Regions from separate parts of the Desulfosporosinus meridiei DSM 13257 genome, predicted to be linked through region 2. Evidence: riboswitches for the same ligand, from Rfam matches in the RefSeq annotation. Region 2 holds a riboswitch; each other region holds the start of a gene.
What was found. A riboswitch is a leader RNA that binds a small molecule or an ion and turns the genes downstream of it on or off. The one in region 2 is predicted to bind cyclic di-GMP.
Positions count from the first base shown of each region.

Region 1: linked by a shared signal. The riboswitch ahead of nhaB (sodium/proton antiporter NhaB) and the one ahead of DESMER_RS14270 (hypothetical protein) in region 2 are both predicted to bind cyclic di-GMP.
Region 3: linked by a shared signal. The riboswitch ahead of DESMER_RS14780 (HD-GYP domain-containing protein) and the one ahead of DESMER_RS14270 (hypothetical protein) in region 2 are both predicted to bind cyclic di-GMP.

Region 1 is NC_018515.1:489,710-495,114, reverse strand. It holds gene tsaA (tRNA (N6-threonylcarbamoyladenosine(37)-N6)-methyltransferase TrmO) at 1-406, shown strand, start outside; gene DESMER_RS02285 (manganese catalase family protein) at 640-1,443, opposite strand; gene DESMER_RS24885 (helix-turn-helix domain-containing protein) at 1,862-1,939, opposite strand; gene DESMER_RS02280 (helix-turn-helix transcriptional regulator) at 1,942-2,166, opposite strand; cyclic di-GMP riboswitch class I at 3,368-3,478, shown strand; gene nhaB (sodium/proton antiporter NhaB) at 3,876-5,405, shown strand.
Region 2 is NC_018515.1:3,081,831-3,087,235, reverse strand. It holds gene DESMER_RS14275 (VanW family protein) at 604-1,455, shown strand; cyclic di-GMP riboswitch class I at 1,549-1,636, shown strand; gene DESMER_RS14270 (hypothetical protein) at 1,763-2,044, shown strand; gene DESMER_RS14265 (APC family permease) at 2,510-4,336, shown strand; gene DESMER_RS14260 (DUF3102 domain-containing protein) at 4,529-5,383, shown strand.
Region 3 is NC_018515.1:3,207,703-3,213,107, reverse strand. It holds gene DESMER_RS14795 (ABC transporter substrate-binding protein) at 1-1,562, shown strand, start outside; gene DESMER_RS14790 (ABC transporter permease) at 1,644-2,663, shown strand; gene DESMER_RS14785 (ABC transporter permease) at 2,665-3,492, shown strand; cyclic di-GMP riboswitch class I at 3,746-3,828, shown strand; gene DESMER_RS14780 (HD-GYP domain-containing protein) at 3,883-4,971, shown strand; gene DESMER_RS14775 (acyl-CoA dehydrogenase family protein) at 5,188-5,405, opposite strand, start outside.

The DNA.
Region 1 (5,405 bases), 2.3 Mb from region 2:
CTATGTGCTCTATCACTTTAATGAAGTAACTCCACCCATCGAAATGCTTACCCGACCCCCTTGGGCCCCAGAAATTGAAATTGGACTTTTTGCCAGCCGTTCTGCGAAAAGGCCCAACCCTTTGGGTTTAAGTATTGTTAAGCTAAAAGAAATACACGGCAACGAGCTAATAATTTCCGGAATTGATGCCTATGACGGAACTCCCGTGCTTGATATCAAGCCTTATATCGGCTTCTTAGACAGCAAAGAGGATGCTAATAATGGTTGGCTTGATGCTCTTCCTGATAGAAAACATACTATGGCTCATGCTCTGGGCCTTGCCCATAGCCATAGCCACAATCATGACCATCATCATGAACAGGAACCCCTTAGTCATACAAAAAACCCCCATAGTCATAACGACTAGGTTCATCAAACTTATTAAATGTCGCACTTATTAAACTAATCCTCAGTCTAGGGGCATTGAATTTTTTTATCTCAACATTCCATGTTGACTGTTAGTAAAACGAGTTTATTAAAGCATAACCTTAGTCCAGATTAAATTAATAGGAAGCGAACCAGCAGAAAAGCGAGAGGCTAAATGGCATTTTATTGCACATTTAGCCTCTTTGACTATCAAAAGTCTATTTGGGGACATATTTAATGTTTTGGATTAGGCTGTGGTTGAGAGTATTGTGGGTTATTCCGCGTATTGTCATTATACCCAGGCTGAACTTCCCTAGCTCCCGCTTGTTGAGGGTCTTTACCATACTGAGCAGGTCCACCATATTTCTCATTAGGGTTTTCTTCATAAGAAAACTCATTACCTTGGTTCCAAGGCCCTCTGCTGTCCCCTTGACCTGTTGACATATTCATGTATTTCTTTGAGAAATCGGAATCCCGGAAGTCTTTATTTACTCCAGTTCCTTTTATGGTCTCCAGGGCTTGCATGAAGGAAAAATTATGGGATTCCTCACGACTTAATAGGAATCGAATCATATCTTTCACACCGGCATCATCGGTTTGCTGAAGAAGACGCTCATAAACTAACTTAGCTCTGAGTTCCGCTCCGGCATTGGAAGAAAGATCTGTATAGAGATCCCCGGTGGAATTTACAAAGTTTGCCGTCCAAGGTACTCCGGCAGAGTTTACCAGAAGGGGGCCGCCTCCAAGTAAGGCCATATGATTTGCCGAAAAGTCTTTAGGAATATTGTCGACGGGGCCAATCAGCATCGCCAGGCACTCACCCACCATCTCTAGATGGCTTAATTCTTCTGCAGCAATGTCTTGGAGCAAATCTCGTATCTTTGGATCATTACACCCTAAACTCTGGGAAAAATACTGCATGGCTGCTTTTAGTTCACCATTGCCGCCACCAAATTGTTCAAGTAATAATACGGCAAACCGAGGATCCGGTTTATCCACATGTACGGTATATTCCATATCTTTGACATGTTTAAACACCTATAAAACCTCCTTTGTAATATGTTTATCAATAGTTGCGCAAAGTGGCTTGTGGTGCGCATTCCAAGACTTTTAACCCATTGTTAGGATGTAACATATTCAACGATAATATACTTGTTTGAAAAATATTAATCGAGAGGTCTGTCATTGAACTAAATATACAGATAACCAAAAAGGAGAGCAAATGAGCTCTCCTTTCGTATATCTTAAAAGGGTTCCTGCACAACATTCTAAAAATTCCATATTATGTTATATCATAAAAGGGGAGCTGTTCATATGCTACTTGACTTACTTTCCTATGATCCATCAATTATTGCTTCGAGAGATCGACCACGTTATTACCCTTCCACGTATTTCTATACATTTTATCCTTTTAGATGGTATCGATAAATTTACTATACAAAGCGCCGGCTAATTACTAATTACCGGCGTCTTTTTTATGCTCCAACAGCTCCTCTACTCCCACATTAAGGTAGGTACAGAGTTTATCTAGGATATCTATTCGTTATTAACTAGGTCATTAATTGAGACACCTAGTCCTGCAGCCAATTGTACAAGCTCACTTATACGAGGAATCCTTGATCCAGCCTCTATGCTGATAAGGTGTTTCAAGTTGACCCCAACATTAGAGGCTAAATCTTCTCTGGTTAAATTACATTTATTTCTGTAGTGGACTATCCGCCTACAGACGGTTTCATTAATTATGATCAAATAATAATTCACCTTCTCACACGCTCTTATATTGGCTTTTTCTGCAATGCTTAGTCTTTATCCTCTATACAGATCAAAAATAGGAAAAAGGTCCTATCTTTTAAAAAAAGCCCCCACCGTTCCCGGTGAAGACCAAGTATAGAGAAGGGATTTCTGTCGAGGTGTATATTCCTGCCCACCTTTGTTAACCATAATGCCAACAGATGCTAATCATGTTTTGGGAGGCTTCTACATATAATGAAACTTAATCTCCCCTATCTATATTATTATTTAACGTTTGCATTTGGATTATTGTTTTTAATTCTAGTTTTCATTCCAAAGCAAGAACTTAGGAAACTATTTTGGTTTGGAATATTGTGGGGATCGGGTTTAGACTTTATTGTTGAACATCTCTACCATTTTGTTAATTTAACTAGGTACCAGCATGCGGAACCCTTTAATGTCGGCATTCTCCCTCTATGGACGATTTTAGCGTGGGCACCGGCAGTAATGCTGTTTATTTACTTTCTACCCCAACGAAGGGAAAGATATATTTATTGGGTTTATGTAATAATTTGGAGTTCATTTATCTGTTCTGTCGCGGTCATTTTGAAACAAATTGGACTATTGGTGTTTATTAATGGTGGCCCGTGGATCTGGTTTATAGGAAGCTTTGTCTTCCTATCTCTTATGTCCAAGTATTATCAGTTTCTTGAGGCAACCAGACCAAGCTTGTAACCTTATAGGACGATCTAGCATAGTATATTTTAGGGGCAATAATAAGACATCTATTTAAAAGGGGAGAGTTTTGGGCAGCTCTCTCCTATTTACATTTTCCAACTAACACAAAAAAGCCTCCAAAGCATGAAGGTTGTCCGCATCGATTAGGCTTTGGACCCATTGGCCAACTTCGTCCTGGTTATTAACATTCATTCGACATTCCGGACAACATAACCCTTTCAACAAAAGAAAAATAATTCTTCCTGCAAACGGGGCATAAAAAAAGAACCGGCTCAATTCTCGTTCTCTCTGAAAATCAAATCAATAAACCAAAAATAAAAGATAGTATCTGATTTACATTTAACTTTTATCCGTAGTATATAAGAATTTGTAATTATGATCCTTTTGCTTTGGTAATAACTTAAGCAAATACCAATTATTATACTTGACGATTAAAAGAAACATTTGGTATACTACGGATGATTTTGTAATCCGTAAAAGTTGAATAGTCCAAGTTCGGTTGGGGTAAACTTCGCGAAAGCGAAGGACGCTAAAGTCATGGGTCTAAGGCTAAATTCAAAGGGCTGCTAATACCTTTGAGGGCTATGATCGCCAGACTACAAGCACAGAACTTCTCTGGGGAGAGCGGTCTTTTTAGATTGCTCTCTTCTTGTTTTAGGAAGAATCATCCCTACTGCTGCATTGTAGATTGATTTACTATTGAGCATTATTCTTATACCGAGGCCTAATAGTAATAATCGAAGTAGTTATTTAGTGTTTGTTAAGGAGGTAATTGAACATTGACTTAATTGTAGTAGAATTTTTATTCTGACCTATGGACTAATTCTTACATCGTGTAGTATTTAGTCTTGCGAACTGTGGAGCGATACGCAAGTTCAGCAGTGTTATTAATGCAAAAAGTGGTAATTCGATAGAATGCTACAAAAGTCACTAACCCGTAAATATTCACATTCATAATGTTATTAGCTGATATAGAATTTTTCATTTTTGAGGAGGGGCATATGAAACAAACGGGTAACGGACAGGTAAAACAGATGGGTATCGGACGGGCATTTAGCGCAAATTTTCTCGGTCATGCTCCGAGCTGGTACAAAACAACAATTCTTGCTTTTCTGGTATTAAACCCTATTTTAATGTTTACCGCCGGTAAGTACATTACTGGGTGGGTCTTGATTGTCGAATTTATTTTTACCTTGGCAATGGCGCTAAAATGTTATCCCCTCCCTGCGGGCGGACTTCTGGCCATCGAAGCCGTTGTGATTGGGCTGACCAACCCCCATTCCATCTATCACGAAGTAGAACTGAACCTGCCGGTCATTCTGCTTCTGATGTTCATGGTTGCCGGGATCTATTTTATGAAAGAAGGTCTTGTGTATCTATTCACCAAGATCCTTACTAAAGTACGCTCTAAAGTAGCCCTGGCCTTCCTGTTCTCTATAATGGGTGCAGTTCTTTCCGCTTTTCTCGATGCCCTAACCGTAACGGCAGTAATTATAGCCGTAGCCTATGGATTCTACAACATCTTCCACAAGTTTGCTTCCAGCGAAAAAGTATTCGACACCTATGATATCAATCACGACCATATCATTGATGACATATACCAAGAAGACCTAAACCAGTTCCGGGGTTTTCTGCGCAATCTGATGATGCATGGCGCTGTGGGTACTGCCCTGGGCGGAGCAACAACACTGGTTGGTGAACCACAAAATTTACTCATCGGCTCCATTATGAAATGGGACTTCGTTGATTTCTTTTTAAACAGCGCACCTGTCTCTATCCCGGTACTGATCGCTGGTCTCCTGACCGCCATTACCCTTGAAGTCACCAAGTTTTGGGGATACGGTTATCAGCTTCCTGCGTCTGTTCGAAAGGTTATGGAAGATGATGCCAAAGCCAAAGATGCTGCCATGGATACTCGCGGACGTATCCGTTTGATTGCTATGGCTGTATGCGGCATCTTACTGATCTTCTCCTTAGCCTTGCACCTGGCAGAAGTCGGTATTATTGGTCTGATGATTATCATTTTGCTTACCGCTTTCAACGGGGTTATTGAAGAAGGGCGCATCGGTCATGCCTTTGAAGAAGCAATGCCCTTTACTGCGCTGCTGATCGTATTTTTCTCCATCGTTGCCGTTATTCATGACCAGCATCTGTTTACACCGATCATTCAGTGGGTACTGCACCTGGAAGGACAGGATCAGCTTGTCGCTTTCTTTGCGGCCAACGGTGTCCTTTCGGCAATCAGTGACAATGTATTTGTGGCTACTGTCTATATGACTGAAGCACAGAAAGCCTTTGAAGCCGGCGGCATTGCCTTGGATCATTACAACAAGATGGCAGTTTCCATCAACATGGGGACAAACATCCCTTCCGTTGCTACACCAAACGGTCAGGCGGCGTTCCTGTTCCTGTTGACTTCTGCCCTTGCTCCGCTAATTCGCCTGTCTTATATGGAAATGGTGAAACTAGCACTGCCTTACACCGTCGTCATGTCAGTTACAGGTGTACTGGCAACTATGTATCTGTTGTAA
Region 2 (5,405 bases):
TTGGCGTAAATTTTTAGCATTTCCATCGCTTCGCAATTTGGACAGACGTTAATTTCTCCTCCAGAATTCGCATTATCATATTCCTGCTCGCATTTCGGGCATATAGGGCATTTCTGATCTGCACTCATTTCACATTCCCACTTTCTTATTTCTTAAATAACTGCACATGTATATCCAGAATCATGTTCTATAACTTAGGAAGTTATTTGATCCTCTAAATATTGTATGCATCAATAAGTGATTCAAGCATTGGACAAACGGACTGAAGAATTGAAAATTGAGTTAAAGCGGCTCATTATGATAAGGTAAACGAATCAAAGGTGGAGTCAGTGGCAGTGCTATATCGGGGGTGAGTGAAAGCATTGGTATAGGCGGATTTGAGAAGTGTGTGTTCTTTTTATGGTGACAGAGTGTGTACGGAAATATATTGATCTGAATCTTTTTTTATTGGGTTATTTTTACTTTAGAGGAAGGATGCGAGGGGAAAAGAGTAGAAATATTAGAGTGGAATGATTCAGCTGTTCCCGGCACTTAGCGGATAAAATGCTAGGGTAGTAAATTTCATTTGAGTAATCATTTATTTGAGATGTGGAGAAAAGGATAATGGCACGTAGGTTGCTAAGCGAAGTACACCCAATATTCTACTTTTTATCGGTATGGTTTCGGAGATTGATAACATATTTAAAGTGGAGCTTTGAGGGTAAAACGTTTGCTTCTCTAAAAAGTACCGAAAAGCTACCATATCGAGTGAAGAAACATCAGTCTGTACTGATTAGAAAACTCGGTGATACAGACCTGCAGTTGCAACATAACAAAGTTAAAAATCTCTCAATAGCGATTGGGCGGATTGATGGCATTATTATAAGGCCTGGTGAAACATTTTCTTTTTGCAAACTAGTAGGACTCACAACTAAGCGTAAGGGATATTTACCAGGTATTTTGTTGTCTTGTGGAGAAGCAAAGCCTGGCATTGGTGGTGGTATCTGTCAAATAGCTAACCTAATCCATTGGTTGGTTATTCATAGTCCTTTGACTGTTACCAAACGGTATCATCACAGTTTCGATCCTTTTCCAGATGACAGAAGGGTGTTGCCCTTTGGTAGTGGGGCAACCGTTTTTTATAACTATATAGACTATCAGTTTATGAATTGTACCGCATATACTTTCCAACTAAGACTTTGGCTTTCGGAGAAGTGCTTAGAAGGAGAACTGAGGGTCGATCAGAACCTAGACTTTGCTTATCATGTATTTGAGAAAGACCATCAGTTTTTAAAAATTGGGAATAAATATTTCCGAAAAAATGAAATATGGAGAAATAAAATAATTAGAAGGAAAAGCGGGGAAATATTAGAGACTGAATTAGTAACAAAGAATTTTGCTGAGGTCAAATATGTACCAGACACCTATGAGCAGTCGGATGAGTTGAAGCAGCCAAGAGGCGTTTATGAAGATTAATAAAAAATAAATGCAATAATGATAAAAAGGTCCTATTAATAATGGTACAAAAGACCTATTCCTATGGTATAATTGACCCAATAAATATACCAGTGACGACATTAGCAAACTTGAGCGAAAGCCAAGGACGCAAAGCCATGGGTCTTCCAGTTGTATAACTGATGATTGCCAGGTTACCGAATCACCGAATCAGTTAAACCTACAGTCGTCACAGCCAAGAAGGTGTGGCGATTTTTCTATGAAGAATGAAGAAGTTATCTGATTATATTTCCTGGCTTTTGGAGACGAAGTGTGGGGGGGTGTTAAAGTGCCAATAATATCGGTTATTTGCTATCTTTGTACTCTAATGTTCTATACCATGGGATATTTAAAAGTGTTGGAGCTCAATGCAGGTCACGTGAGTACTCGTGTTTCTACTACTTATGTATCTCAAGCAACGAGTTATTTTGTTTTAACAATCTTCTTTGCTTTATACGGTTCCCTTTTATTTTACGTTAAGACTATTAAGGATAAAGAGATTAAAATAATGACGCCGAATTTAGACTTAAAGCACCCTAAGAAAACGGATATTAGAAGACGAGCAAGCTGATCCAAAAGCACAGATTCAAAATCACGTCCTTTAACAAAGGCCCGTTGAGTGCTCATGACTGAGAGCTCAACGGGTCTTTGTTAAAGGATTGATAGAAGCGACAGAGGATTCTCATGAAACATCTTCTGTCCTAGGCAATGATTCCTTGCCTAGTGACAAAAGACGATTTATTAATATTTAGATAAGAAAAACCAGCTATTTGCGGTGATTGCTTTTTATGCGTTCTTTTTGGCATTATATTACGTATTTGTTTACATTTTTTCAGCATAGGAGTATTATATTCAACAGTTTCATCAAACATTGATTCCATCGGCAAGTCAACACTAACCTAGCATAGAAGCGGTATTGAAAGGAATGTCGGACTTGAGAGGCGATAGGCAGAAGGTTTGTTTTACGTATCAATATGAGAGTTTTTATCATGAACAGGGCATTCTAAATTAAGCATCTATATAGGTGGTGTTGAAAATCAAATATGCTTTTAAACGTTATTTAATTGGCCGTCCTTTAAGATCAACTGAAATAGGAGAACAAAAACTTAACAAGAAAAAAGCCTTGGCGATACTTTCGTCTGATGCTCTATCCTCCGTAGCGTATGGCCCGGAACAAATATTGATTGTACTGGTAACAATTGGAGCCACGGCCATTTGGTATTCAATTCCGATAGCAATGGGAGTCCTTGTTTTATTAGCAGCGTTAATTTTATCTTATAGGCAAGTTATCTTTGCTTATCCACATGGCGGTGGAGCATATGTTGTATCTAAAAACAATTTGGGGGTTAATTTTGGACTAATCGCAGGCGGTTCTTTGTTGGTAGATTATATTTTAACAGTTGCTGTCAGCGTTTCAGCGGGTACTGATGCAATTACCTCCGCGTTTCCGACATTACATAATCATAATGTCAGTATTGCCATCTTTTTTGTTGTTTGTATTACACTTCTTAATTTAAGAGGAGTAACAGAATCCGCTTCTATTTTAGCCTATCCGGTTTATTTGTTTGTTGTAGCCTTAGTAATATTAATTGGTGTTGGTTTATATAACATCTTTACCGGCCAAGTACAACCTGGACTGCATACCCCCATAGGAACCCCTGTGGCTGGAATTAGTTTGTTTTTACTCCTAAAAGCCTTCGCTTCGGGAAGTTCTGCATTAACAGGTGTTGAAGCCATTTCGAATGCTATCCCTAACTTCAAAGACCCTGCGCCCAATAATGCAGCTAAAACCTTAATTGCAATGGGAACACTCTTGGCGATATTATTCTCTGGAATTGTTTGCTTAGCCTATTATTACGGAATAACCCCTGTAGTAGAACAAACAGTTGTATCCCAAATTGCTGAAACTATCTTTGGGCGTAACTGGATGTATTACTTTATTCAGGGTACTACCGCATTAATTTTAATCCTTGCAGCGAATACAGGGTATACAGCTTTTCCATTACTGGCTGTCAATCTTGCCAAAGACAAATTTATCGCAAGAATGTTTACCGTACGAGGAGACCGTCTGGGATACTCGAATGGGATTATTATCCTGGGATTATTTTCCATAATTTTAATTATTGTATTTGAAGGGGAAACAGAACATCTTATCCCACTTTATGCTATTGGGGTTTTTATTCCTTTTACTTTAGCCCAGTTAGGCATGATGAAAAAATGGATTCGTGAGAAGCCAAAAGATTGGACTTCAAAACTTATTATTAATTCGTTAGGTGCTCTTATTAGCCTTATTGTAACGGTAATGTTTTTCTTAACGAAATTTCTACAGGTATGGCCAGTCCTAGTCTTCTTACCGATTATTATTTATCTGTTTCATAGTATTCATAGGCACTACGAAAAAATCGCCGATCAATTGCGTATTTCACCCCATGAACCAGCTATTCCAATTGAAGGGAACGTAATCATTGTCCCTGTTGCAGGAATTACCCGGGTGGTAGAGAAATCCTTAAACTATGCAAAATCCTTATCTGCTCAGCAAATTATTGCGGTCTATGTATCATTTGATAGAGAAGATGAAAAGAAGTTAGAACAAAAGTGGGATAAGTGGCAGACTGGCGTTCGCTTAGTCACATTACATTCTCAATATAGAAGTATTATTCAACCGCTATTTAAATTTATGGATACCGTCGAGCATAAAGCTAAAGAGTTTAATTATCAAGTTACAGTGATTATCCCGCAATTTATTCCCAAAAAAGGTTGGCACAATATTCTCCATAACCAATCGAGTTTACTTATCCGAGCCTTCTTACTTTTTAGAACGGATTTAGTTGTTATCACAGTTCCCTATCATCTAAAAGAATAGTTTTGAAAAAGGACGCTTAACTTCAAAGAGGTAGGTCTGAATACCTCTGAAATGATTGTAAAGCATCTATATTGTGACAAAATTAAAAACTGCATTCTTTTTATTGGCACTATAGACCTCACGCTTTTCTGGGGCATGGCATATCCTATAGCGGTATCTGAAAAGACATTCCGTAAAAGGATGGCAGCCGATATGAGAATGGAAAATTCCAACAGGACGCTTGAGCAAATCGCGTCCGAGATTAACTTTATCAAGGAGGAAAGCGGTAAAATGCTGCTTAGCAACGCCGTTGAGATCGGACGGTGTCTGACGGAAGCCAAAGAGCTGGTACCCCATGGTGAGTGGCTCAAATGGTTGACTGAATCCGTGAGTTACTCCCGAAGCACAGCCAGCAGACTGATGAAAACCTTCCGGGAGTACGGACCTATACTCTCCTCTCCCGACGGAAAAGAGAGGCCAAATGGTGCATCGATGCACCATTTGAACTACACCCAAGGGCTCATCCTTTTTGGTATTCCGCTAGAGGACCGGGAACAATTTATAGCGGATAATGATGTTGGGAATATGAGCCAGCGGGAGCTGCGGCAGACAATTAGTGGCCGGACGCCTCAGGAAGAAGACCTTCATGAGCCGGAAAACCTGATGAAGCAAAAGCAAGGAAGTGCAGCGGAAGAGGCAGTGGCAGCAGCGGAAAAGGAAAATGCAATAGATAAACCTATAGATATACCTTTGGATAAACCAATAGAACTGATCCCGGTGGAACGAAAAATCATCAAGCCGAAAACTCTGAAAGCTGCGCTGCCGGCAGAGAATACCAATACCGACAGCATGATATACGACGCCCAATACGCCATGCACCGCGACAACATGCTCAGCGCTTACGGGGAACTCCTGAAAACTCTCGTTGACTTAAACAGAGCAGACCCAGTAAAGAAGGAAGTAAACAGGAAAGAAGCGTTAAAGATAGCGACTAACATGGTGGAGACGCTGAAAAAATATCCTCCCGGGATTAAAACAAATTTGAATATTAAAAAGGATCGAGACTAGCTCACAAAAAGATGCCGGAAGC
Region 3 (5,405 bases), 130 kb from region 2:
TACTCTTTGTTGTAGGATGTGGCGGCAGTAAGGATGCTGCAACTAAGCCTGAAGGCTCGGATGGTACCAAACAGTTGATTATGGCCCTGGATCCTGATTATGAAACCTTTGATCCGGGTCTGGCCTACGAGGTATACGCTTTACTAGTCCTGCATCCCGTTTATGATACCTTGATGCAGTTTGAGGATAATCTGGATGCCCCTATTGATGGTATTGCGGAAAGCCATGAGGTCAGCAAGGATGGTCTAACCTATACCTTTAAGCTTCATAAGGGAGTAAAGTTTGCCAGCGGCAATCCTCTTTCTGCTCAAGATGTTAAGTGGAGCGTGGAGAGATCGATTAACCTAAAGGGAAATGGGGCCTTCTTAACAGATGGAATTAAATCCATCGAGACTCCGGATCAGAATACTGTTGTTTTTAACCTGAAGGAGCAAGACGCATCCTTCTTAACTAAATTGACCTATAATGCCTTTGGTGTTATTGACAGCAAATTGGCTATGGAGAATGGGGCAACTAATGCCGCAGACGCCAGTACCTCTGATAAGGCCAAACTGTGGTTTGATACCCACTCTGCCGGATCAGGTCCTTACGTGATTGAATCTTACACTCCTAAAGTGGAAGTGGTCTTAGCTCGGAATAAGAATTATTGGGGAGAAGCTCCCTATTACGATAAGGTTGTTTTAAAAGCAATTTCTGATCCCGGAACCCAATTAATGATGCTGGAAAAAGGAGATATCGATATTGCCTTTAATTTAGGACCTGAACATGTTAAGCAAATTCAAAACAAACCGGGGATTGAAATTAAGAAAGCCCAATCAATGACCCTAACCTTTTTATTGATGAACAGGGATCCTAAAGTTGGCGGCCCGATTGCTAACCCGGATGTGCAAAAGGCAATTCGCTTAGCCTTAGACTATCGAGGAATGCAGACAATAGCCGGTGAAGGTTCGATAACACCTGTAGCGCCCTTCCAAGTCGGATTTTTAGGAACTCTGCCTCCACGAGATCCCAAAACTGCTCAAGATATCGAGAAGGCGAAAGAGTTAATGAAAAAAGCCGGTTATGAAAAAGGCTTTAAGACTACCTTGGAAGTAGCTACTTTGGCAGTTGAGGGTATGGATTTACCGACCTTGGCTCAAAAGATCCAGAACGATTTGCTGCAAATAGGTATTGAAACAGAAATCAAAACCTCTGATATTATGGTAGCCCTGGACCCCTATCGTAAAGGCACTCAGGCCTTGTCCCTTTGGTATTGGGGCCCTGACTATCCGGATCCAAACACTCAATTAGCGTTTTTACCCGGGAACCCCGTAGGTCTGCGTGCTAATTGGACAGCTGAAATGAATCCTAAATTAGTAGAATTGGGTAAGAAAGCAGCGGTAGAGGTAGACAAAGCTGCCCGCATCAAGAACCTTGAAGATATTCAAAAAATGATGGATGAAGATAGTGCCTTTGATGTCTTACTCCAGCATGCTCGTCATTACGCAACTCGTGATAACATCAAAGGTACAGACTATATTGATCTCTACAAAATAAATTTAAAAAATGTTTCAGCAAAATAATAACCTAGAGGGCAGATGCATATCGCATCTGCCCTCCCTAGAAGTTAGTTTGATTGAACAGGCCTGAGGGGGTGAATATCGTTGGGACTTCTCAAGTATATAGCAAGAAGATTGTTTTTCTTAGTGTTCCTGGTCATAGGAGTTTCCCTGGTTGTCTTTGTCATTTCTCACTCAGTGCCCAGTGACCCGGTTTTGGCCAATTTAAGTCAGAGAAATATTGATAACCCTGAAATGGTAGAGGCTTTTAAAGCCAAGTGGGGGATGGATAAACCCTTGTACACTCAATATTTTATCTATGTCGGCAATTTGGTTCAGGGTGATTTAGGTACCTCTATCAGAACTCAGCGGCCGGTACTGGATGATTTGCAGGACTATTTTCCCGCCACTATTGAATTAGCGATTTTCTCAATTATTATTGCCATTATTTTTGGTATGCTGTTTGGAATTATTTCGGCCATTAAGCGCAATAGCGCAATGGATCAACTGATTAGGGGTATTTCTGTTTTAGGAGTATCTGTACCTAGTTTTTGGTTGGGACTTATGTTCTTACTGCTGTTTTATGTACATTTTGGAATAGCTCCAGGCCCTGGGCGAATAAGCCCTTATCTGAAGCCGCCCGTTGAAGTGACTCACCTTTACGTTATTGACGCTCTTCTGGCTGGAAATTGGAGTTTGGCCAGGGATGCTTTATGGCATTTGCTTTTACCCGGGTTGGTCTTGGGCTCTTTTACCATGGGCTTGATTACTCGTACAACTCGTTCCAGTCTGCTGGAAGTTATGTCCTTAGATTTCATTCGTACGGCAAGGGCAAAAGGTCTGACGGAAAAAATGATTATCATGCGTCATGCCTTAGGAAATGCCTTAATTCCTGTTGTTACGGTCATAGGTATAGGGTTTGGCAACCTTCTAGGTGGTATGGTGTTAGTAGAAACGATATTTGCCTGGCCTGGTATCGGGCAATATGCCTATAAGGCAGCAGGGAATTTGGATTTTCCTGCTATCATTGGGGTATCAATCTTGATTTCCATTAACTATGTTGTGATTAATTTGCTCGTGGACATTCTTTATGGAATTCTTGACCCCAGAGTGAGGTATCATTAATATGCTGCTGCGAATTATGAAAAACAACTTTCTGTTTTCGATAGGGATAATTGTATGTTCTTTGTGGATTGTAATTGCTCTGGTGGCGCCCTTGATTACCCCTTATAACTATTTGGCCCAAGATCTGGCCCATCGCTTTCAAGCCCCCAGCAGTCTTCATTGGTTTGGTACGGACAGCATCGGCCGAGATGTTTTTAGTCGTGTATTGATGGGCAGCCGCATCTCTCTGATTGCCGGACTGGCGACTATTATTCTGGCGTCCTTTGTTGGAATGATCTATGGCGGTATTGCCGGCTATATTGGTGGACTTACTGATGAAATCATGATGAGAATCTCAGAAATGGTCATGGCCTTCCCCGGTATTATTTTAGCTATGACTATCGCAGCTGCCTTAGGTCCCAGCCTGTATAATACTCTGTTGGCAATGGCGATCATTTGGTGGCCTAACTATGCTCGAGTAATGCGCAGTATGGTTATTGCCAACAAAGAGAATGAGTATGTGGAAGCGGCCAAATCCCTGGGTGCCTCCCATTTTAGAATATTTTTTAACGAGATTCTCCCCAATAGCGTTGGACCGGTTTTAGTCTTGGCAACTCTGGATTTTGGCAATGCGATTCTTCTTTTTTCGGGCTTGAGCTTTTTAGGGTTAGGTTCTCCTCCCCCCACTCCGGAATGGGGAGCAATGGTTGCCGATGGCGTATTGAATTTTAACTATTGGTGGATTGGGACTTTTCCTGGCTTAGCGATTCTCACAATGGCAGTAGGAACGAATTTCATAGGGGACAGCTTAAGGGACTTTTTGGATCCTAGGTTGAGAAAGGAGCTTTAGCCTGATTCAGTGGCAGATACGGTAGGCTGTGTAAAATTAACTTGCGGCGGCATAGTTAATTTTACACACTTAATTCCCTGAAGATTAAAATTTTATCTTTAATATAATTAAGAATATTTATGTAGAAATTCGGTTATTGAAGGTAAAATGAGGGAAGTTTTAAGAAAAAAGTATATAATTTGTATATGTAGTATGATATATTAGGTACAAAGACCTATGTACGTAGTACTTAGGTAATATCAATATCGTAATTCTGCGATAAAGGCAAACTCAGTGAGAACTGAGGACGCAAAGCCACGGGTCTTACACATGTGTGAAGACAGCCGGGTTATCGAATAGATAAGAAGTTTCGCTGAATTATGTCAGCTTTTTTTGTTTTTAGGAGGAATTGTGGTTTTGATAACTTATTTGGAACCTTTATCGACGGCAATATTCCAAGTTGGAGAGCTTTCTTCGCTTGATTTGTTTGATAAACAAGGAATACTTTTGTTATCTAAAGGCAAGCCTATCACAGCGAATATTCTAGAACTTCTCCGGAAACGCAAGCTTTACACCTTAAAATATAAGCTGAATAAATCTCAAAGGTGTAATAAAACCTACAAATTTGATGAATCTGAATACCAAGATATTGTGGGTAACATAAGAGAAGTTTTTGAAAATATGTGTCTTTTTAGTGTCGATCATTTGTATAAGACCTTATCTGCTGTGGATAAGATTATCCATGAGCTGGAAGGAGCCGATCAAGTATACATAGATCTAAATAAGTTTCGTCAGTTCGATGACGATACCTACATCCACTCCGTGAACGTGGCAATTTTAGCCACACTTATAGGGATGCAAATCGGTTTTGCCGGACAAACCCTAAGAGATTTAACCCTAGGTGCGTTGTTGCATGATATAGGTAAAGGATCAATACCTCCTGAGATTTTGAATAAGCCCTCAGAATTGACGGCTAAGGAATTAGAGATTATAAAGAAGCATCCCCTTATCGGTGAGGAGATGCTTAAAGAGGCGGATTTATCCGCTGAGGTGCTTTCAATTATTAGACACCACCATGAGCGCTGGAATGGCCATGGTTATCCTGATGGAGTAAGTCAGCAGGCGATTACTATTAACGCGCAAGTAGTTGCAGTTTCAGATGTGTTTGATGCTCTGATTAGTGATCGCCCCTATAGAAAAGGGCTGCCACCCTATTATGCCTTAGAATTAATCATTGCCGGTTCGGGTGAAGATTTTAATGAAAATATCGTTAAGAGCTTTCTGCAATGTTTAGTACTTTATCCCAAAGGTTCAATTGTCACCTTAAACACCGGAGAGGTCGGCACGGTAATAAAGGTTCAAAAAAGCTACCCCAGTCGTCCGATCATTAAAGTCTTGTTTGATAAGTATGGCAATTTCTTAAACAGTGGTAGGATATGTGATTTGTCAAAGGACTTGACAAAGTTCATAGCATCGATAGATTTTAAGTATGTGCCCTAACTCTTAGGTCAAAATATTTTAGCGAGTTAACCGGCGGTTTGAGGATCAGGAAAACTCGAACTCTAGGCTGAATTGTGTATATTAAGTGAGGCTATTGGTTTTTTAATAATCCAATAGCCTCACTTTAATTATTAACAGGGAGTTTTTCATCAATTTTGAGATACCAATTATATAAGTGGGTTTTCCGCTTTTCTGCTTCCAGACCAGAAGAAAGTCTTAAAACAAGCGTTTGGCAATGGTAATTTTCTCGATCTCCTTGGCACCTTCATAAATTTCTAAAATCTTAGCATCGCGATAAAAACGTTGAATATCATATTCGTCGATATAACCATAGCCGCCATGCATTTGTAAAGCTTTGTCAGTAACCCAGACTGCGGTTTCACCGGAATAGAATTTGGCCATGGCATTAAGTGCAGGATCCAGCTGTCCATTAT